DNA from 3 places in the Acidovorax sp. GW823-FHT05D11 genome. Region 3 is predicted to be linked to each of the others. Evidence: predicted binding sites of a transcription regulator. Region 3 holds the regulator's gene; each other region holds the start of a gene.
What was found. Region 3 encodes sigma-54, which starts transcription at its own class of promoters, with help from an activator protein. Its sites were predicted from a motif close to TGGCANGNAANCTGCTTT; they were not measured.

Region 1 (7,266 bases), 840 kb from region 3:
CGCTCGACGCGTTTGGCGAGCCGCTGCACAGCTTTCCGGCCTTCACGGCCAGCGTGTGCAACCTCAACCCCACGAGCCGGGGCACGGTGAACATCAAGAACGCCGACTTCAAGGCCGCACCGGCCATCGCGCCCAACTACCTGAGCACCGCCGAAGACCGCCAGGTGGCGGCCGACAGCCTGCGCGTCACGCGCCGCATCGTGGCCCAGCCCGCGCTGGCCAAGTACCGGCCCGAGGAATGGAAGCCCGGCGTGCAGTTCGAGAGCGACGAGGACCTGGCGCGCCTGGCCGGCGACATCGCCACCACCATCTTCCACCCCGTGGGCACGACGAAGATGGGGCGGGATGATGACCCGATGGCCGTGCTGGACTCGCAACTGCGCGTGCGCGGCATTGCGGGCCTGCGGGTGGTGGATGCGGGGGCCATGCCCACCATCACCAGCGGCAACACCAACTCGCCCACCCTGATGCTGGCCGAGAAGGCGGCGGAGTGGATCATCCAGGCGCGGCGCACGGCATAGGCGTGGGTACCATCGCGCCCATGTACTCCTCCACCTTCATCTTCGCCACCAAACAGTTCGACGACGCCTTCCACCGCCTGGACGAGGCGATTGCCACCGCCGCCCGCTCCATCGACGGCTACCTGGGCGAGGAATCGTGGGAGGACACGGGCAAGGGCCTGGTGTCCAACGTGTACTACTGGCAGTCGCTCGAGGCCCTGCAGGCATTGATGCAGCACCCCGCCCACCTGAAGGCCAAGGCGGCGCAAGCGCAGTGGCTCAACGGCTACCAGGTCGTGATTGCGCAGGTGCTGCGCACCTATGGCGACGACAAGCTGGCCGGGCTGCTGCCCACGGCGGGCCTGTTCGTGCAGGGCGCGGCAGCGCACTGATATGGATCCCGCCCACGCGCGGGCCCCACGGCCGCGGCGCGGTCAGCGGATTCCCCCGACATACCGGGGCACCTCGGGCGCGGGCTCCGGCGGGGGCGGCGCCATGCGCTGGCGCACCGCCTGGGTGGCCACATCCAGCAAGGGGCGGCGCGGGGCGGCCGGTGGCGCGGCATGGATGGCCTGGTCCAGGCGGTCCGCCCATTCGGTGAGTTCGGGCGCGTTGTCCTCCTGCGCGCGCTGGCGCGCGAACCGCACGATCTCCAGCGCGTACTCGGCGTTGGCCGCCATCCACTCGGTGTCGGTCACGCGCCCCGTCTTGCGGCGCAGCAGCACATGCAGGTGGGCGGCAATGGCGAGCTTGTCGGAATCGGGCATGGTCGGCTCCTTACTGCATTTCAGTCATCCATTGCGCTGCGCACAACCCGCGGCGAATGAAACCGGTGCGGCCCAGGCGCGGGCCGCCGCGCTGGCTGCGCCCCCCGGCCCGCATTGCGCGGCGGTGCGAGAGCGGGGGAAGGCCCGCAGGGCCTCGGGAGAGCGGGCTTCATTCAGCCGCCCAGGTGTTCGCGGTGCTGGGCGATGTCGAGCCCGGTCTGCTCGCTCTGCGCATCCACGCGCACGCCCATCGCAAAATTGATGATCCACAGCAGCGCGGCCGTCACCACCAGGCTGTAGGCCATCACGGCGCCCACCCCGATGGCCTGGGTGAGCAGGCTGCCCTGCACGCCCCCCACGGTCTTGCTAGCCAGCACCCCCGTGAGCAGCGAGCCCACGATGCCGCCAATGCCATGCACGCCAAACACATCCAGCGAATCGTCGGCACGCAGCAGGCGCTTGAGCCCCGTGGCCCCCCAGTAGCACGCCAGCCCGGCCACCAGGCCAATCACCACCGCCGAGCGCAGCGTGACGAAGCCTGCGGCGGGCGTGATCGCCACGAGCCCCGCGACCAGACCCGAGCACAGCCCCAGCAGCGAAGGGCGCCCGCGCACCACCCACTCGCCCAGCATCCAGGACAGCGCACCAGCGGCGGCGGCCAGGTGCGTGACCGCCATGGCCAGGCCCGCCCGGCCATCGGCCGCCACGGCCGAGCCCGCGTTGAAGCCGAACCAGCCCACCCACAGCAGGCCCGCGCCCGCCATGGTGAGCCCCAGGTTGTAGGGCTCGAAGGGCTCGCGGCCATAGCCCGTGCGGCGGCCCAGGAACCACGCGCACACCAGCCCCGCCACGCCCGCGTTCACGTGCACCACGGAGCCCCCGGCGAAATCCAGCGCGCCCATCCGCGCCAGCCAGCCCCCCGGCTCCCACACCCAGTGCGCCACCGGGGCATAGACCAGCAAGGTCCACAGGCCGATGAAGATCAGCATGGCGGAAAACCGCATGCGCTCGACGAACGCGCCCACCAGGAGCGCGGCCGTGATGATGGCGAAGGTGAGCTGGAACATGGCGTACACCGATTCGGGAATGTGCGGCGCGACATGGCTCACGGCGAGCTTGCCGCCCGCCAGGTCGAAGTCCAGCCCCGTGAACCCCGCGCGCTCCCAGCCGCCCACCCAGGCGTTGCCGGGCGTGAACGCCAGCGAGTAGCCCGCCCCGAACCACAGCAGGCTGACCAGCGCCGCGATGGCGACCACGCTGGCCATGGTATTGAGCACATTCTTCTTGCGCACCATGCCCGCGTAGAACAGGGCAATGCCGGGCAGCGTCATCAGCAGCACGAGCGCCGTGGAGGTCATCATCCAGGCGGTGTCCGCCGCGCTGACGGCGCCGTGCGCCACCAGGCCAGGGCGCGCCAGGGGCGCGGCGGGGGCCGCCGCCACCTCGGGCACGGCCTGCGCCAGCGCGCTGGCGCACAGCCCCAGACCCAACGACACGACCGCGATGAACCGGTGGTTGACTGCCCGCATGAAGGCTCCCTTTCGCAAATTGTTACAAGCGCATTGCATGAGCCGTGCCAACCCGCGAACCCCGATTCGTGGCCCCGCGCGCGGTTTTCCCGCCCCACAACGGGGGCGGGAAACCCCCAATGCACCAGCGGGGTGCAGCCGTTACAGTTGCGGCACTCGAAAGCGCGCTTCGGTGTGCCAAGCGAGGGGCCCGAGGAGACATCCTTTCTACCAATAACCAAATTTCAAGCACCCAACGAGGTGCGTTTTTTTTCAGGCGCTGGCGATCCCAGCGCCTTTTTCTTGCCCGTTCGTCGCCGGGCCCGGTGCGCTGGTCTCTGTATCTGTTCCTAAATCCATAGCAGGCTGGGTGCGAAAATACTGCGATGGAATGGATTTTTATTACCCTGGCCTCGCTGCTCGCGGGCTTCGTGGACGCCATCGTGGGTGGCGGCGGGCTGGTGATGGTGCCGGCGCTGTTCGCGGCTTTTCCGGGGGCGCCACCGGCCACGCTGCTGGGCACCAACAAGGCCGCCTCGGTGTGGGGCACGGCCATGGCCACCTGGCAGTACAGCCGCCGCGTGCAGATCCGCTGGCCGGCGATGCTGCCGGCCGCGGCGGCCGGTTTCGCCGGCTCGTTCGCCGGCGCCTGGGCGGTGACGGTGATGTCGGCCGACTTCCTGCGCAAGCTGCTGCCCCTGGTGCTGCTGGGCGTGCTGGCCTACACGCTGGCCAAGAAGGAACTGGGGCGGCACCATGCGCCGCGCTTCGCGGGCCGCGCCGAAGTGCTGGCGGCCTGCCTGATCGGCGTGCTGATCGGTTTCTACGACGGGTTCTTCGGCCCGGGCACCGGCAGCTTCTTCGTCTTCCTGTTCGTGCGGCTGCTCGGCTACGACTTTCTCAATGCCTCGGCCTCGGCCAAGCTGCTCAATTGCGCCACCAATGTCGCCGCCATCGTGCTGTTTGCCGCCAAGGGCCACGTCTGGTGGCACTTCGCGGTGACGCTGGCCGTGGCCAACGTCGTGGGCAGCCTGCTGGGCACGCACCTGGCGCTCAAGCACGGCACGGGTTTCGTGCGCGGCATCTTCATCGTGGTGGTGAGCACGCTGATCCTCAAGACGGGGTACGACGCGTTTCTTCGGTAACCCCCTGAGTCGCCTTCGGCGCCTTCCCCCTGAAGGGGGACGCCCCCAGCGCGGCGGGGCGGCCCTTGCGCGGGGGCACTGGTCTGGCTCGCACCGGTAGCGCCGACCTCGCCCTGTAGACGGAGCCGTAGCGCCTGCGTCCGGTTGGGGACACCGCTCTAAACCTGTTGTGAATTGGCACACAACGGGGCTTTGAGGGTTGTCCGCAGGCCCAAGGAAAAAATTCGCATATTTATAATCGTTACTACTTGATGACGGCAGGCTTCGCGTTTCGCGATGCCTGTGCATCCGATCCACCAGCCTCCGGCCTGCTACCCGCATGCCGGATTTTTTGTACCTGAAATACCCCCGACAGGACCCATCCCATGAAATTGTTCAAGGCTGTTGCCACCGCCCTCGCGCTCTGCGCCGCATTCGCCGCCCAGGCCCGCACGCTGGACGAGGTCAAGAAGGACGGCAAGATCCTCATCGCGACCGAGGGGCAGTTCGCTCCGTTCAATTTCTTCAACGGCACCACGCTGACCGGCTTCGAGGTGGAGACGGCCGAACTGGTGGCCAAGAAGATGGGCCTCGCGATCCAGTGGAAGACCCTGGGTTTCGATGCGCTGCTCACCGGCCTGCGCCAGGACCGCTGGGACCTGGTGATCGCCTCGCACGGCATCACCGAAGAGCGCGCCAAGGCCGTCACCTTCACCGACCCGCACTACTGCTCGGGCGGCATGATCATCGCCATGGATCCCGCCATCAAGAGCGCCAAGGACCTGGCGGGCAAGGTGGTGGCCGTGCAGACCGGCACCAGCTACCTCGAGAACGTGCAGAAGGTCTCGTCCATCAAGGAAATGAAGAACTTCCCCACCGACGTGGATGCCCGCAGCGCGCTGAACTCGCGCCGCGTGGACGCCTGGGTGACCGACCGCTTCGTGGCCAAGGCCGTGGCAGAAAAGAACCCCGGCGCCGGCTTCAAGCTCGGCGACATGCTGTTCATCGAGCGCATCGCCGCCGCCGTGGCCAAGGGCAACAGCTCGCTGGCCGCCGGCTGGAACAAGGCGCTGGCCGAAGTCATGGCCGACGGCAGCTATGCCGCGCTGTCCAAGAAGTATTTCAACGAAGACGTCCGCTGCCAGTAAGCACGACCCGCATGTAGTCACAGGGGTCTTTTTCATGCTCACCGCCTTTTGGCCGCAGCGCTGGAGCCGCCAGCAGCGCAGCAACGCCACGCTCGTCTCGGCCGTCATCCTGATGGTGCTGGTGCTGGCACTGCTCGGCAAGCTGCTGTCCTTCCTGCCCGAGCCCATCGGCCCCAACGCCCAGGCGTTCTCCGACGGCGCGCGCACCACCCTGTGGCTCACGCTGATCAGCGGCAGCGTCGGGCTGGTGCTGGGAACCGCCGCCGCGCTCGCCCGCACCGCGCGTTTTGCCGCCGTGCGCTGGGTGGCCAGCTTCTACATCTGGGTCATCCGCGGCACGCCGCTGCTGGTGCAGATCCTGTTCGTGTACTTCGCGCTGCCGGTGCTGGTGCCGGGCCTGAACCTGCCCGACTTCGCGGCCGCCGTGCTGGCGCTGGGCCTGAACGTGGGCGCCTACAACGCCGAGGCCATCCGCGCCGGGCTGCTGGCCGTGCCGCGCGGCCAGACCGAGGCCGCCAAGGCCCTGGGCCTGGGCCGCATGCATGTGTTCCTGGACGTGGTGTTTCCACAGGCCTTCAAGATATCGCTGCCGCCGCTGGTCAGCAACTTCGTGGCGCTGCTCAAGGACTCGTCGCTGGCCTACGCCATCGGCGTGGTGGAGCTGACCAACGTGGGCAACCGCATCCAGTCGGCCACGTTCCAGCCCATTGCCACGCTGTCCACCGTGGCCATCACCTACCTGCTGCTGACCACCCTGGTCACGCAGATCTCGAACGCGGTGGAATACCGCTTCGACGTGGAAGGCCGCAACCAATGACACGCCAGGCCACACCCTTCATCGTGGTGGACCGGGTCTGCAAGTCGTTCGGCGCCCACCAGGTGCTGCGCGATGTGTCCACCGTGTTCAACACCGGCGAGGTCACCGTGATCATCGGCGCCTCGGGCTCCGGCAAGAGCACGCTGCTGCGCGCCATCAACCGGCTCGAACCCCATGACTCCGGCCGCATCACCATCGGCGGCGAGGAAGTCACCGACGACCTGGCCACGCTGCAAAAGCAGCGCAGCGAGGTCGGCATGGTGTTCCAGCAGTTCAACCTGTTCGGCCACATGAGCGTGCTGGACAACGTGACCCTGGCTCCCCGCCGCATCCGCCGCACGCCGCGGGCCCAGGCAAACGAGCAGGCGATGGCCTTGCTGCGCCGCGTGGGCATGCAGGACCACGCGCACAAGTACCCCTGGCAGCTGTCGGGCGGCCAGCAGCAGCGCGTGGCCATCGCCCGCGCGCTGGCGATGCAGCCGCAGGTGATGCTGTTCGACGAGCCCACCTCGGCCCTGGACCCGGAGATGGTGCAGGAGGTGCTCGACGTGATGCGCGAGCTGGCCCGTGGCGGCATGACCATGATCGTGGTGACCCACGAGATGGGCTTCGCCCGCGAGGTGGCCGACCGCGTGATGTTCTTCGACCAGGGGCGCATCGCCCACGACGCCACGCCCGCCGAATTCTTCAACAACCCCGCCAACGACCGAATCCGCGCCTTCATCGGCCGCATGAGCGCCTGAGATCCAGGCCCATGCAATGCCATTACCAGCCCCTACCGGAGTGACCATGAAACTGAACCCCACGTTCCTCGCCCTGCTGGCCGCCGGCCTGTGCAGCCTGCCACCCGCCGCGTTCGCGCAGTCCGCCAAGGACTTCGAAGAGATGCGCAACGAGCTCAAGGCCCTGCGCGCCGAGCTCAACCAGCTCAAGGCCCAGCAGGCCCAGGCGCCTGCCGCGCCCGCCGCGTCGGCATCGGCCTGGAACGACCGCATCGAGGCCGTGGAACTCAAGCAGAAGGACGCCGTGGTGCTGGGCGACATTCCGGGCAGCTTCCGCCTGCCGGGCAGCGAGACCTCGATCCGCGTGTACGGCTTTGCCGAGGCCAACATGGTCAAGGACTTCAAGGGCACGGCGCCCGGCGACACCTTCACCAACCTGATGGAGCAGCCCCTGGGCGACAGCCGCCACGGCAAGAGCAGCCTGACGGCGCAGACCTCGCGCTTCGGCTTCGAGACCTCCACGCCCACCTCCATCGGCACCTTCAACACCAAGATCGAGGCCGACTTCTACGCCTACTGCGGTGCCGAGTGCAACCGCAACCGCCTGCGCCTGCGCCACGCCTACGGCGAGTACGCCGGCTGGCTGATCGGCCAGACCTGGTCGACCTTCATGGACGTGG
Region 2 (7,266 bases), 210 kb from region 3:
ACAGGGCATGAAATGGCGGATTTTCAGGAAACCGTGATGGAGCCACCCGCCGGGCGGGGTGCGGCATCCCCGCCGATTCCAGGCGCCCGATGACGCACGCCTCCACATCCATGACCTACGAATTTTTCGCGCGGACCGACAAAGGCCGCGTGCGCACCAACAATGAAGACGCGGTGGCGGTCGACCGGGATGCGCAGGTCGCCATCCTGGCCGATGGCATGGGCGGATACAACGCCGGCGAAGTGGCAAGCGGCATGGCCACCACCTTCATCCGCACCGAGATGGCCCGCTGGCTGGGGCAGGCAGGCGGCACGCCGCAATCCACCGACGTACGCCGCGCCCTGGAAATCTGCGTGGAGAACGCCAACCACGCGATCCTTGGAGCGTCGTTGTCCAACCCCCAGTACGCAGGGATGGGCACCACGCTGGTGGTGGGGGTCTTCCACGGCAGCCGCCTCATCCTCGGGCACATCGGCGACTCCCGCTGCTACCGCGTGCGGGACGGCGTCCTGCAGCAGATCACGCGCGACCACTCCTGGCTTCAGGAACAGGTGGATGCCGGCTTGCTCACCGCACAGCAAGCGGCCCTGTCGTCCAACCGCAACCTGGTCACCCGCGCGCTGGGCGTGGAGCCCAACGTCATGATGGAAGTCAACGAATTCCAGGTCGCGCCAAATGACTTGTTCCTGATGTGTTCGGACGGGCTCACGGACATGGTCGCGGACGCGGACCTGGCGGAACTGGTGCGGGCACCTGTTCCCCTGGAGGAAAAAGCCACACTGCTCATCGACACCGCCAATGCGAATGGTGGCCGTGATAACGTGAGCGTACTGCTGGTGCAAGCGGCCGCGGGAGGCAAGAAGCGCGGCCTTATGTCCCGATTGCTAGGGGCCGCGTGAGTGGCCACTACTACAACAATTACTCATCACATCAGGAGTGGATCATGCCCAGAATGATCGTTTCAATCGACGGGGTTGTCATCAAGGAAGTGCAACTGACCAAGGAGCGGACCACGCTGGGCCGGCGCCCCTACAACGACATCGTGATCGACAACCTCGCGGTGAGCGGCGAGCATGCCGTTATCCACATGGCGGGCCAGGATGTGGAGATTGAAGACCTGGGCAGCACCAACGGCACCTACGTCAATGCCAAGGCCGTCAAGCGGCAGGAACTGCGCAACGGCGACACGGTCGAGGTGGGCAAGTACAAGATCCGCTTCCTGCACGAGGCCGAGGGGCAGAACTTCGAGAAGACCATGATCTTCAAGCCCGGCATGGTCCCGCCCGTCGGCGCAGCCGCGCGCCCCGCAGTTCCGGCGCCGGCTCCTGTTCCCATTTCCGCGGTCATCCGGGTCATGTCGGGAGCCGCCGCCGGGCGTGAAGTGTCGCTGCAGAAGGTGGTCACCACCATTGGCAAGCCCGGCGTGGCGGTTGCATCCATCACCAAGCGCCATCAAGGATTCGTGCTGGCCCACGTGGAAGGTCCCGACATGCCGTTGCTCAACGGCGCCTCCATCGGAACATCGCCCGTGCCGCTCAAGAACGGTGACCGGCTCGAACTGGCCGGCACGGAAATGCAGTTCGAACAGAGCTGACCGCCACCGCCGGACTGCAGCAGCCCCATAGGCGGCTCATTCCGGCCCACTGCCCCTGGAATTCGTGCGCAATCCCGTCTTGCACCTGTTCTGGCGCCATGGGCGGCGCATGGCGGTCACGTTGATTCCGCTGGTATTTGCGCTGCTGCACATTGCAGGCGTTCTTCATCTCCAGGTCCTGGAGCGGCTGGAAAACATCATCTACGACACCCGGCTGCGCGCCACCATGCCGCGCACGCTGGACGAGCGCATCGTCATCGTCGACATCGACGAGAAAAGCCTGGAGCGGGTGGGGCATTGGCCCTGGGGGCGAGACAAGCTCGCCACCCTAAGCCGTGAATTGTTCGAGCGCCAGCAGGTGGCGGTCGTGGGCTTCGACGTCCTCTTTGCGGAAGCCGACGGAAGCTCGGGACTCTCGAGCCTCGAGCAGCTGGCCCGGGGCCCCTTGCGGGCCCAGGCAGGGTTCAAGGAACAACTCGTGCGCCTGGCCCCGGCGCTCGACTATGACGCGCTCTTCGCCCGGTCGCTCCAGGGGCGGCCGGCGGTTCTGGGCTACTACCTCACCAGCGACCGGGACGGAAGGACAAAAGGCGTGTTGCCCGCGCCAGCGCTCTCCCCGGAGCGGCTGCGCGGGCTGCCGCTGAAAACCACTTCCTGGGGCGGTTATGGCAGCAACATCGAAGAGCTTGCCAGCGCCGTGCCCGCCGCAGGCTTTTTCAACTCCATCACCGATGACGATGGCGTCGTCCGCTCCCTCCCCCTGCTTGCGGAGCACCAGGGGAAGTACTACGAATCCCTCGCGCTGGCGATGTTTCGCACGGTGCTTGGCATGCCGGAAGTGCACCCCGGCTTTGCCAGCCCCCTTCCTGAAGGCGGATATGACACGCTGCAGAGCGTCGTGCTGCGCCAGGATGGCCGCGCGCTGGCATTGCCCGTGGACGCCCAGCTCGCAACCCTCATCCCCTTTCGCGGCCCCGGGGATGTCGGCGGTGGGTCGTTCCGGTACATCTCCGCGTCCGACGTCCTGGAGGGCAAGCTCCCTTCCCATAGCCTTCAGAACCAGCTGGTGCTGGTGGGCTCGACCACGCCCGGCTTGCTGGACCTGCGCGTGACCCCGGTGGGCCGCACCTACCCAGGCGTGGAGACGCACGCCAACATGCTCTCGGCCTTTCTGGACGGGAAAAGCATCGTGCGGCCAGACTACGCCGTGGGCTTTGATGCCGTGCAGCTGCTCATCGCAGGCCTTTTGCTGGCGGTGGCGCTGCCAGCGCTTTCGGCGACCTCCGCGGTCTTGCTCAGCCTTGGGACCGTCTCAGTCCTTGCCGTGCTCAATCTCTGGCTCTACCTCGCCCATGGCCTGGCCATGCCATTGGCTACCGTGGTGGTGATGGCGGTGTTCGCATTCGCCCTGAACATGGTCTACGGCTACTTTGTGGAAAGCCGCTCCAAGCGGGAACTGGCTGCGCTGTTTGGCACGTATGTGCCGCCGGAACTGGTGGACGAGATGGTCAAGCAGCCCGACAAATACAGCATGCAGGCCAGCAACCAGGAACTGACCGTCATGTTCTGCGATATGCGGGGGTTTACGGCCATGTCGGAACAGATGGAACCGCTGCAACTCCAAGCCCTGCTCAACGAGGTGTTCAGCCGGCTCACCCACATCATTCGCAGTCATCGCGGCACCATCGACAAGTACATGGGGGACTGCGTGATGGCGTTCTGGGGAGCGCCGGTGGCTACGCCAGACCATGCGCAACTGGCGGTGCGGGCAGCGCTGGACATGGAGCAGACAGTGGAACAGATCAATCTGTCGCATCGGGAGCGCAAGCTACCGGAGATTGGTATCGGCATAGGACTCAACACCGGCACCATGTGTGTGGGCGACATGGGCTCGGAAATGAGGCGCAGTTACACGGTCATCGGCGACGCGGTCAACTTGGGATCTCGCCTAGAGGGCCTGTCCAAGCACTATGGCGTTCGCACCGTGGCGAGTGAATCCACCCAAGCCCAGGCACCAGGTTTTGTCTGGCAAGAGTTGGATCGGGTGCGCGTCAAGGGCAAGGCTCAGGCAGTGGCTATCTATTCGCCGGTTGCCGCACTGCACGCCACGATGCCTCAGAAAGCGGAAGAATTATCCATATGGAAGCACTTTCTGGACGCCTATCGCGCCCAGGACTGGGCACAATGCGACAAACTGCTGGTGAGCTTGCAGCAAACTACCGTGCCCTCTGCCATCTATGACATGTATGCGTCCCGCGTGCAAACCTTACAAGGGCAGCTCTTCGACCCAGAATGGGACGACGCCACCAATTTCGACACTAAATAGACAGGTTGGCCCATGAAGGTTCGTGTATTGGGCTGCTCCGGGGCCATCGCCAAAGATTGCCGGACTACTTCCTTCCTCATCGACGATAGCATTCTGGTCGATGCGGGTACGGGGGTGGGCGACCTGACACTGGACGAGATGCGCAAGATCGACCATGTGTTTCTGACGCATTCCCATCTGGATCACATCGCGGCGTTGCCGCTGATGCTCGACGCCGTGTCGTCGCTTCGCCAAGCCCCTGTGCAAATTCACGCTTTGCGGCCGACAATTGAGGTGCTGCGCAAACACATCTTCAACGATATCATTTGGCCTGACTTCGCACGTATCCCTTCGACAGACAGTCCATTCATGCGGTTTTGTCCGCTCAATGTGGGCGAACAATGTACTTCCGCTGGTGTGGTCGTGGAGGTCCTTCCAGCAGTCCACACCGTGCCCGCGGTGGGCTATGCCATTCAAGGACTGCAAGGATGGTGGGTCTTCAGCGGTGATACCGAACGGAACTCGGCCTTCTGGGACCGGGTGAACCAGTTGCCTGTTGCCATGCTCGTCATGGAGACCGCATTTAGCGAACGCGAGAGAGCCCTGGCCCGCCGTAGCTTGCACCTGTCGCCTCGGTCGTTGTTGGCAGAATTGCGCCTGTGCGAACAGCGTGGCTGTCCGGTGTACATCACCCACACCAAGCCGGCTGAAACGGAAGTCATCATGGGCGAGATACGGGAGCTGCTTGCCGACAAGACTGTCAATCTTTCGGATGAGGGGACCCCATTTAGCATCCAGTGGTTACAGGCAGGACAGGAATTCACCTTGTAGACCAGCGTTGTTCACGCACGCGCCCCCTCGTCGGCTGCGCAGCTTCAATGACAAATCCTGCACAACTGGCAACAAAACATGGAATCGATGACAGTCGTGACGGAACAAAAATGTCACTCCATCCTCCGTAGCCGCATATTAGGCTGCGCCAGCGAGCTGGGATCGTGCAGAGTGGACTCACTGCCTTTGGCAGACACCAAGCTGGCATGAGAAATGCTGCATCATGATCAGACCTGGAGAATTCTTCTGCAGGTTGTTAATTGCAATCGACCTCCAAGGAGTTTCTTATGAAGCGCAATCTGCAAAAGGGTTTCACACTCATCGAACTGATGATCGTAGTGGCCATCATCGGTATTCTGGCTGCTGTGGCACTGCCTGCTTACCAAGACTACACCATCCGCGCCAAGGTATCTGAAGGCCTGAGCTTGGCATCGGCCGCGAAGACGGCAGTTGCAGAAACATTTGCGAATACCACGCAAGGCACGATTGAAGCCTATGCTGGCACCGGTGCGATTGTCGCTCCCGCGCTTGGAAACACCACGTATGGATATGAATATACCGCCGGCACCAATGTAGCTTCTATTGCGATTGCAGCGACTACCATTGCTGTTCCCGTCGCAGCTAATTCTGGTCGAATCACCGTTACCTATGCCGGTTCCCTTGGAACCACTTTGGGCAATCCGTTGTTGCTCACTCCCGGCGCTGGCACGGTAACCAATTCCGCCGTACCAAGTGGTCCTTTGACAGCAGGCGCTCCTGTTGTCTGGGGTTGCGGCATTGCTGCCACCGCCTCTTTCAAGTATGTTCCGGCCAACTGCCGCTTTAACAACGTCTAATAAAGGCGATTGGAGAAAGGCCGCCTTGTGCGGCCTTTTTTTTGGTGAATCACATTTGAATGTTGCTGTGCTTTCATTCGTCACTCATTCAATTCAAGTGCCACTTCAGTTGTATGAAAGAGAGGAAGAAGGCATGAAACAGCACTTTCAATCGGGATTCACTTTGATCGAATTAATGATCGTAGTGGCCATCATCGGAATCTTGGCAGCGGTGGCACTGCCCATGTATCAAGATTACACCATCCGTGCCCGAGTTACAGAGGGCCTTAGCCTAGCTGGCACTGCCAAAACAGCGGTGGTGGATTCATTCTTTGCAACGCAAAGCGGCGGTATCTTGCCCTATGCTGGCACGGGTGCCCCGGTGGCGGGCAGCTATGGATATCAGTACGTCCCAGGAACGCATGTCACCTCGATTGCTATTGGCGCCATTGCAGACGTCTCTGCACCTGTATTGCCAGAAGGCCGCATCACGATCAACTACGGAGGTGGGGTAGGTTCTGTATTGGGGACTCCATTGGTTCTGACCCCCGGCAGCGGCATTGTGACCAACACCGCGGTCCCCGGGTCACCGCTCGCCGCCAGAGCTCCTGTAGTATGGGGCTGTGGAGTGGCCTTGATGACCGCCTTCCGCTATGTACCAGCCAATTGCCGCCATCCACTTTAAGGGGAAATCGTGGTTTATAGGAGTTGGTGTTTTTAACGTTTTTTGACTTACTTTGTCCCATGCGTATTCGCCACCGTGCCGCCCTAAAGGCCTCGACCACTCACTTGCTCGTGACCGTCATGATCGCCACGTTGGCCGCGATTCTGGTTTTTTATGTTTGGTATCCCTGGCCGTTCTATGAACTCGTTTCTGGCCGTGAATTGTTTTGGTTGGTAATTGGGGTTGATGTGGTATGCGGGCCGCTGCTGACCTTGGTGTTGTGGAATCCCGCTAAGTCTGCAAGAGAACTAACCCTCGACATGTCGCTCGTCGGTTTAATCCAAGCTGCAGCGCTGGCCTACGGAATGAGCACCGTGACAGATACTCGTCCTGTACGCTTGGTATTTGAGGTGGACCGTATTCGTCTGGTTTCGGCGGCAGAAGTCAACTCCGCCCATTTAGCGCATGCGGTAAAGGGACTTCAACAGCTCCCATGGATGGGGCCAGTGCTCGTTGGCATCCGGCAACCCAAAGATAATCAAGAAATGCTGGAAAGCATCGACATGTCACTGGAAGGGCTGGAGCCGTCACTGCGGCCGGACTGGTGGCAAACATATGATCTGTCGATTCCTCAGGTGTTGAAGGCGGGGCGGTCAATAGCCGTCTTGAGAGCTAATCGCCCAGCGGATGCAGAACGAATAAACACTGCGGTACGAGCTGCAAAAACTCCTGAATCCGATCTAATCTGGCTACCACTGACAGCTGGACGTAGATTTGATTGGGTAGTTTTTCTTCACAAATCAACTGCCTTGCCTGTGTCTTACGCCCGTATTGATGGTTTTTTCTGACAGCCTAGTCTCACCTCCCAGCTCGGCGAGCCTCTCGGTCACAAAACTCCCTGACTTGCCCCCATGCTTTTCCACTATGCACACATCGTGGATAGACATTCCCCTGTCAACGGCCTTGCACATGTCGTAAATAGTAAGTAGGGTTATCTGAACGGCGGTGAGTGCTTCCATTTCCACACCAGTAGGGCCAACCGTTTCCACTGTTGCAG
Region 3 (7,266 bases):
AGATGGTGGCTTCGTCGGTGGTCAGGTGCAGGTGGATGCGCACGTCGGGCCACTGCGTGTTCACGTCGGGGCGCACGCCGCTCTTGGCGCGAAAGCGGTCGGCCACCGCGTCCTTGACCTTGAGCCCCGCGAAATTGAGGCTCTGCAGCGGGCTGTGCTGGGCGGTCACCTCGACCTTGAAGGTCTGGCGCGTGGTGAACCAGATTTCCCAGGCCACGTCGCTGGCGGCGGCGTAGAGGTCGTTCTCGGAGCGGTACGGGCGGTGCGCCAGCTGCACCAGCACGCGCTGGGCCAGGCGGCTGTGCAGGTTCAGCAGCAGCGCGTCGCGCCACGAGGCGCGCAGCAGCACGCCGCCCCGGCCCACCAGCAGGTCCTGCCCCGTGAGGCCGGTGATGCCGTGCACTTCGTCGGCCAGGAAGCCCTCCACACCGGCGGCGCAGGGGAGAAAAAGTTGGAGTTGGTTCATGACGATGGTGAGGATACGCGCTCGGAAAGTGCGTGTGAATCCGGCGTGCCGGCACGGGCCAGCAGCAACTGGCGGATGGAGTCCGGGATCGGCGCCACCTTGCGGCCGGCCTTGCCGATGAAAACGATGCCGATCTTGCCGCGCGCCACCTCGCGGCCCGAGGTCTTCTCGGTCATGCAAAAGACCAGGTCGAACCCATAGCGGTTGAAGTCCGCAGGCGCCATCTCCACGCGCATGGTCTCGCCGTGGAAGCCCTCGGACTTGTACTGCGCCACGATGTCTCCGACCACGATGGACAGCCCGCCCACGTCGGCCTCGGGGTAGCCGAGTGACTGGAAAAACCGCACCCGGGCCTCGGACACGAGGCTCAGCAGCTGCGCGTTGTCCAGGTGCCCGCCCTGGTTGACATGGCTGATGTAGATCTGCATTTCGGTGGCGAAGCCGAAGTGCGCGGGAAGGTCGAAGACGATGCGGGCCATGGACGGGGTGGCGAAGTGAGAGGGAAAGACGGCAACGGAGCGGAAAAACGGGCCACCAGGCGCATGCGCCGTGCACACGCTCGCACGGCGCCTACAGGGCCTTGCGCAGATTCGCCGGCGCGATCTTGAGCGCCTCGCGGTACTTGGCGACGGTGCGGCGCGCGCACTCGATGCCCTGCTCCTTGAGCATCTCGGCGATCTGGCTGTCGGACAGCGGCTTGGTCGGACTCTCGGCGGCCACGAACTGCTTGATGAGGGCGCGCACGGCGGTGCTCGACGCATTGCCGCCGGTCTCGGTGCCCAGGCCCGAGCCGAAGAAGTACTTGAGCTCGTAGGTGCCGATGGGCGTGGCCATGTACTTGGCCGTGGTCACGCGGCTGATGGTGGACTCGTGCAGGCCCAGCTCGTCGGCGATGTCGCGCAGCACCAGCGGGCGCATGGCGAGTTCGCCGTGGGTGAAGAAGTTCTTCTGCCGCTCCACGATGGCGCGCGAGACGCGCAGGATGGTGTCGAAGCGCTGCTGGATGTTCTTGATGAACCAGCGCGCCTCCTGCAGGCGCTGCTGCATGCCCTGGTGGCCCTCGCCGCCCTTGTGGCCGCGCAGGGCGCCGGCATAGATGTCGTGCACGCGCAGGCGCGGCATCACGTCGGGGTTGAGCTGCACGATGAAGTTGTGCTGCCCGTCGCGGCCATTGGCGCGCCCGGCCTTGCGCACGATCACGTCGGGGATGATGATGTTGCGCTCCACGTCGGCGAAGCGGCGCCCCGGGCGCGGCTCCAGCCGGGCGATCAGCGCCATGGCGGCGCGGGTGCGCTCCTCGCTGTCGCCGCAGGCCTGCGTGAGGCGGCGCACGTCGCGCCGCGCCAGCATCTCCAGCGGCTGCTGGCACACGCGCAGCGCGGTCTGCACGGTGTCGGGGTCGATGTCGATGTCCTCGTCGGCGGCCAGCGCCTTGAGCTGCAGCGTCAGGCACTCGGCCAGGCCGCGCGCGCCCACGCCCACGGGCTCCAGGCTCTGCAGCAGCCGCTGTGCCACGGTGAAGCGGTGCACCAGTTCCTCGATCTGCTCCAGGTCGTCGGGCCCGGCCAGGCTGATGGCCAGCTCTTCGAGCGGATCCTCCAGGTAGCCGTCGTCGTTGAGCGATTCGATCAGGAAGCGCAGCGCGGCGCGGTCGATCTCGGACAGGCGCAGCGCCAGCGCCTGTCGGTGCAAAAAGGCGGTCAGCGATTCGTGCGTGCGGGCCAGCTCGGTGGCGTCGGCCTCGTCGCCTTCGGCGTCGTTGCGGTTGCGGGCGGGGGCGTCGCCGCCCCACTCGGCGTCGTTGGGCGCCATCTCCACCGTGCCGTCGCCGCTCCAGTCGGGCTCGTCGGCGCCCGCGCTCGGTGTTTCAGCATCATTTTGAGCCTCAGCGCTGGTACTGCTTGCGCTGGTAGCTCCTGAAAAAATAGCATCATCCGCGCTGTAGTCGTCGGCCTGGGCCGGCGTATCGGCGGCTTCCAGGCCAAACTCCTCGCGCGGCGCCTCGTCGACGTTGCGTTCGAGGAACGGGTTTTCGTCGAGCATCTGCTCGACTTCCTGCGAGAGTTCCAGCGTGGACAACTGCAGCAGCCGGATGGACTGCTGAAGCTGGGGGGTCAATGCAAGATGCTGCGAGACGCGCAGCGAGAGTCCAGGTTTCATTGATTGAGCGCCGCCGGGCCGCCCCAAGGCGCGAAGGCCCCCTCGGGGGGCAGCGAACCACGCGCAGCGGGGAGCGTGGGGACACCGTACCGCGCCGCCGGGCCGCCCCAAGGCGCGAAGGCCCCCTCGGGGGGCAGCGCAGTACACGAAGTGACAAGCGTGGAGGCCATGTCTACATGCGGAAATGTTCGCCCAGGTACACCCGGCGCACTTCGGCGTTGTCCACGATCTCGGACGGCGTGCCCTGGGCCAGCACCTGGCCATCGCTGATGATGAAGGCGTGGTCGCAGATGCCCAGCGTCTCGCGCACGTTGTGGTCGGTGATGAGCACGCCGATGCCGCGCGCCTTGAGAAAACCGATGATGCGCTGGATCTCGATCACGGCGATGGGGTCGATGCCCGCAAAGGGCTCGTCCAGCAGGATGAAGCGCGGCTGCGTGGCCAGCGCGCGGGCGATCTCGACGCGGCGGCGCTCGCCGCCCGACAGGGCCATGGCGGGCGAGGCCCGCAGGTGGTCCACGCGCAGCTCCTGGAGCAAGGCCGTGAGACGCTCTTCGATGGCCTCGCGCGACAGCGGCTTGCCGTCGTCGTCCGCGCGCTGCAGCTCCAGCACCGCGCGCACGTTCTCTTCGACCGTGAGCTTGCGGAAGATGGAGGCTTCCTGCGGCAGGTAGGACAGCCCCAGCCGCGAGCGGCGGTGGATGGGCATGTGGGCCACCGAATGGCCGTCGATGCGGATGTCGCCCGCGTCGCTGCGCACCAGGCCCACGATCATGTAGAACGAGGTGGTCTTGCCCGCGCCGTTGGGCCCCAGCAGGCCCACGACCTCGCCCTTTTGCACGACCAGCGACACATCCTTGACGACCTTGCGGCTGCCATACGACTTGGCCAGGTGCTGCACCTCCAGGCGGCTGCCCGCCTGGGCGTCAGGACCGGAGCTGACGGGCTGCGCGCTCACTTGGAGCCGCCGCCAAGGCTGTTGCTGGGGCGCAGCACCGGCGCCGATGCCGGGGGCGCGGCCTCCGGCGCGGCGGTACCGGCGGGCGGGTCCTTGGGCGCGAGCACCGCGCGCACCCGGCTGCCGGGCGCGGGCGCATCGCCCGCCGCATTGGTCGCGGGGGTGCGCTTGCCGTCCACGGTGAACACATCGGTGAGGTTGTTGTAGACGATCACGGCGCCGGTGATCTCGTCGCTGAGGACCGCCCCGCGGTAGCGGCGCAGTTCGGCGCGGGTGATGAAGCGCACGTTGTCGGCCTTGCCGTCGTACTCGATGACTTCGCTCTCGCCTTCGATGAACTCGTCCGGCGCGCCGGCCACGGTATCGCGCTTCTGGCGGAAGAAGGCCCGCTTGCCCGCCTCGGCCGTGACCACGCCGTACTGGTAGCCGTCGGCGTCCTGGCGCACGTCCAGCCGCGCGCCGCGCAGCACGATAGAGCCCTTGGTCATGACCACGCGGCCCGAGAACACGCTGGTCTGCTTGAGCTCATCGTGTCGCAAGGCGTCGGCCTCGATGTTCATGGGCTTGGCGCGGTCGGCCTTTTCGGCGTGCGCCGCGCCCAGATGGCAGGCCAGGGCGACAAGCAGGAGGTGGGGGAGGATGCGGTAGTTCATAGGGCACGAATCTTGCAGGTCATTGTAGCCACCCCACGGCGCGCGCCATGAAAAAAGCCCGCATCCGCGGGCTTCTTCTTGGGACATCCGAGGCCGTCGGCGCTTGGAAGCCGACGCCTGCACCCGTGGAGCCGGCGCTGCCGGGCCGCCGGGTGCGTTCCCCTTGGCAGGAAGGCGGCTCACGAGGGCCACGCTTCCTTCAAGGAGGCGTCACCCCTTTTTCGCCGTGGCGGCCAGATGCTCCACCACCTGCAGCACGTTCTGCATGTTGCCGGCCATGGTGCCATCGGTGTAGTACTTGCCGGCCACGCCCATGGAAGGCACGCCTTCCACGCCATACGCGTCCTGCAACTGCGACGCACGGCGCACCTGGTTGGACACGGTGAAGGAGCCGTAGACCTCCTTGAACTTGGCGGCATCGACCCCCTGCTGGGTCACCCAGGCCAGGATTTCGTCGTCCTTGGCCAGCTTCTGCTTTTCCACATGGATGGCGCGGAACACCTTGGCGTGCAGCGCGTCGAGCTTGCCCATGCCTTCGAGCGTGTAGTAGAGCTTTTGCTGCGGCACGAAGCTGGCATTGAAGGCCACGGGCATGCGGCGGATGCTCATGTCCTTGGGGGCGCTCTTCACCCATGCGTCGAGCGTGGGCTCGAAGGCGTGGCAGTGGGGGCAGCTGTACCAGAAGAATTCGATCACATCGACCTTGCCGGCGGGCGCATCGGGCGCCACGGGCTTGTCCAGCCGCTTGAAGTCCTTGCCCTCCTTGAACTGGCGGGCCTGGGCCAGCGCGGGGGTGGCCACTGGCAGCGTCAGGGCGGAAGCGGCAACCGCCGAGGCGGCGGACAAAGAAAACTCACGGCGTTTCATGGCAAAGACTCTCCTGGTTCTGGTCTGGGGGATGTGAGCCATGCCCCCGCAAAAAGTTCAGCTCCCGCTGCGCGGCAGTTCAGCGCTGCACCCGCACCAGGGCCGATTCCACCCCGGCGCCGTCGAGCTTTTCCTTGAGCTGCTCGGCATCATCGCGCTTGGTGAACGGGCCCACGCGCACGCGGAACACGGCCCGCCCATTTTGCTCGCGCTCGCTCACCCGGGCCTCCCAGCCCAGCATGGCCAGCTTGGCGCGCTGGGCATCCGCATCGGCCTGGGTGCGGAATGCCCCGGCCTGCACGAAGTAGTCGAACGGGTCCAGGTTGCCCTTGGCGGCGGCCTTGGCGACGGCCAGATCGCCCAGCGGATCGGCGCCGGGCTTGCTTTCGGCCTTGGCCGCCTCGGGCTTGCTGGCAACCGGCTTGGGCGCGGAGGCGGCCGCCCGCACCTCGGGCGCCGCCGCGGAGGCGGGCGCGGAAGCCGCCGCCACCGCCGGCGCGGGGGGACGCGCGGGGTTCTTGCCGTACAGCGGAGAGTTCGGGTCCCAGTTCTTGTTCTTCTGGGATTCGGCGGCATCCATGTCCACGCCCCGCCCGTTGCCCTTGTTGAGGAAGGGCACCGGCACCTTGGTCACGTACACGGCCACCGCCAGTGCGGCCCCCAGGCCCACGATGACCCCGACGATGAAGCCGATGATGGTCCCACCCGTCTGTTGTTTCTTCATAGTGACTGCTTACATTCTGGCCGGAGCCGACACGCCCAGCACGGCCAGGCCATTGTGCAATACCTGCGCGGTGGCGGCGACGAGGGCCAGCCGGGCCCGCTTGACGGTTTCATCGTCCACCAGGATGCGCTCGGCGTCGTAGTAGCTGTGGTAGCTGGCGGCCAGGTCGCGCAGGTAGAAGGTCACGTCGTGCGGCGCCTCGCCGTCGGCGGCGGCGGTGAGCATCTCGGGGTACTTGGCCAGCTGCAGCATCAGCGCCTGGGCCTGCGGGCCTTCGAGCGCCGACAGGTCCGCGCCCTGGAGCGAGGCCACATCGCCGCCGCCCTGCTCGGCCCAGCCGCGCAGCACCGACTGGATGCGCGCGTGGGCGTACTGCACGTAGTACACCGGGTTGTCGTTGTTCTGCGCCACGGCCAGGTCCACGTCGAAGGTGTACTCGGTGTCGGGCTTGCGGCTCAAGAGGAAGAAGCGCACCGCGTCCTTGCTGGTCCATTCGATCAGGTCGCGCAGCGTGACGTAGCTGCCCGCGCGCTTGCTGATCTTGACCTCTTCGCCGCCCTTGACCACGCGCACCATGGTGTGCAGCACGTAGTCGGGGTAGCCCTGCGGGATGCCCACGCCGGCTGCCTGCAGCCCGGCGCGCACGCGGGCGATGGTGCCGTGGTGGTCCGTGCCCTGGATGTTGACGACCTTGGTGAAGCCGCGCTCCCACTTGGCGATGTGGTAGGCCACGTCGGGCACGAAGTAGGTGTACGTGCCGTCCTTCTTGCGCATGACCCGGTCCTTGTCGTCGCCGTAGTCCGTGCTCTTGAGCCACAGCGCGCCGTCCTGCTCGTAGGTCTTGCCGTTGGCCACGAGCTTGCCCACGGTGGCCTCGACGCGGCCGCTGGTGTACAGGCTCGACTCGAGGTAGTACTCGTCGAACTTCAGATTGAAGGCCTGCAGGTCCTTGTCCTGCTCGTTGCGCAGGTAGGCCACGGCGAACTGGCGGATGGACTCCACATCGTCCACGTCGCCGCTGGCGGTGAACGCGCGGTCGTCGGCCTTGACGGTCTTCTTCGCGAGGAAGTCGTTGGCGATGTCCTGGATGTAGTCGCCGTTGTAGAACGCCTTGGACGCCGGGTTCTCGGGGTCGGTGGGCCAGCACTCGTCGCCGGGCTTGAAGCCCTTGGCGCGCAGCTGCGTGCTGGTGGTCAGCGTCTGGATCTGCACGCCCGCGTCGTTGTAATAGAACTCGCGGTGCACCTTCCAGCCCTGGGTGGCAAAGAGGTTGCAGATCGCGTCGCCCAGCGCCGCCTGGCGGCCGTGGCCCACGTGCAGCGGGCCGGTGGGGTTGGCCGAGACGAACTCGACCAGCACGCGCTGGCCGTTGTCGGCCTGGTAGCCAAAGCGGTCTCCGGCACCCAAGACCTCGCGCACCACTTCCTGCTTGGCGGCG

Region 1: the regulator sigma-54 is predicted to act here: its motif matches at 2,829-2,846, upstream of AC3RCE_RS01895 (ammonium transporter).
Region 2: the regulator sigma-54 is predicted to act here: its motif matches at 4,933-4,950, upstream of AC3RCE_RS24805 (pilin).

The regions. Positions count from the first base shown of each region.
Region 1 covers NZ_CM179502.1:405,766-413,031, reverse strand. The annotation lists gene AC3RCE_RS01910 (GMC family oxidoreductase) at 1-521, shown strand, start outside; gene AC3RCE_RS01905 (antibiotic biosynthesis monooxygenase family protein) at 542-892, shown strand; gene AC3RCE_RS01900 (hypothetical protein) at 935-1,267, opposite strand; gene AC3RCE_RS01895 (ammonium transporter) at 1,441-2,796, opposite strand; gene AC3RCE_RS01890 (sulfite exporter TauE/SafE family protein) at 3,162-3,920, shown strand; gene AC3RCE_RS01885 (ABC transporter substrate-binding protein) at 4,286-5,047, shown strand; gene AC3RCE_RS01880 (amino acid ABC transporter permease) at 5,082-5,864, shown strand; gene AC3RCE_RS01875 (amino acid ABC transporter ATP-binding protein) at 5,861-6,607, shown strand; gene AC3RCE_RS01870 (DcaP family trimeric outer membrane transporter) at 6,654-7,266, shown strand, end outside.
Region 2 covers NZ_CM179502.1:5,367,441-5,374,706, forward strand. The annotation lists gene AC3RCE_RS24780 (CHASE2 domain-containing serine/threonine-protein kinase) at 1-93, shown strand, start outside; gene AC3RCE_RS24785 (Stp1/IreP family PP2C-type Ser/Thr phosphatase) at 111-899, shown strand; gene AC3RCE_RS24790 (FHA domain-containing protein) at 944-1,594, shown strand; gene AC3RCE_RS24795 (CHASE2 domain-containing protein) at 1,704-3,920, shown strand; gene AC3RCE_RS24800 (3',5'-cyclic-nucleotide phosphodiesterase) at 3,933-4,730, shown strand; gene AC3RCE_RS24805 (pilin) at 5,018-5,566, shown strand; gene AC3RCE_RS24810 (pilin) at 5,700-6,230, shown strand; gene tfpZ (TfpX/TfpZ family type IV pilin accessory protein) at 6,290-7,057, shown strand; gene moaC (cyclic pyranopterin monophosphate synthase MoaC) at 7,010-7,266, opposite strand, start outside.
Region 3 covers NZ_CM179502.1:5,152,986-5,160,251, forward strand. The annotation lists gene AC3RCE_RS23760 (THUMP domain-containing class I SAM-dependent RNA methyltransferase) at 1-466, opposite strand, end outside; gene AC3RCE_RS23765 (acyl-CoA thioesterase) at 463-945, opposite strand; gene AC3RCE_RS23770 (RNA polymerase factor sigma-54) at 1,037-2,626, opposite strand; gene lptB (LPS export ABC transporter ATP-binding protein) at 2,799-3,584, opposite strand; gene lptA (lipopolysaccharide transport periplasmic protein LptA) at 3,581-4,237, opposite strand; gene AC3RCE_RS23785 (thiol:disulfide interchange protein DsbA/DsbL) at 4,448-5,104, opposite strand; gene AC3RCE_RS23790 (SPOR domain-containing protein) at 5,184-5,828, opposite strand; gene argS (arginine--tRNA ligase) at 5,838-7,266, opposite strand, start outside.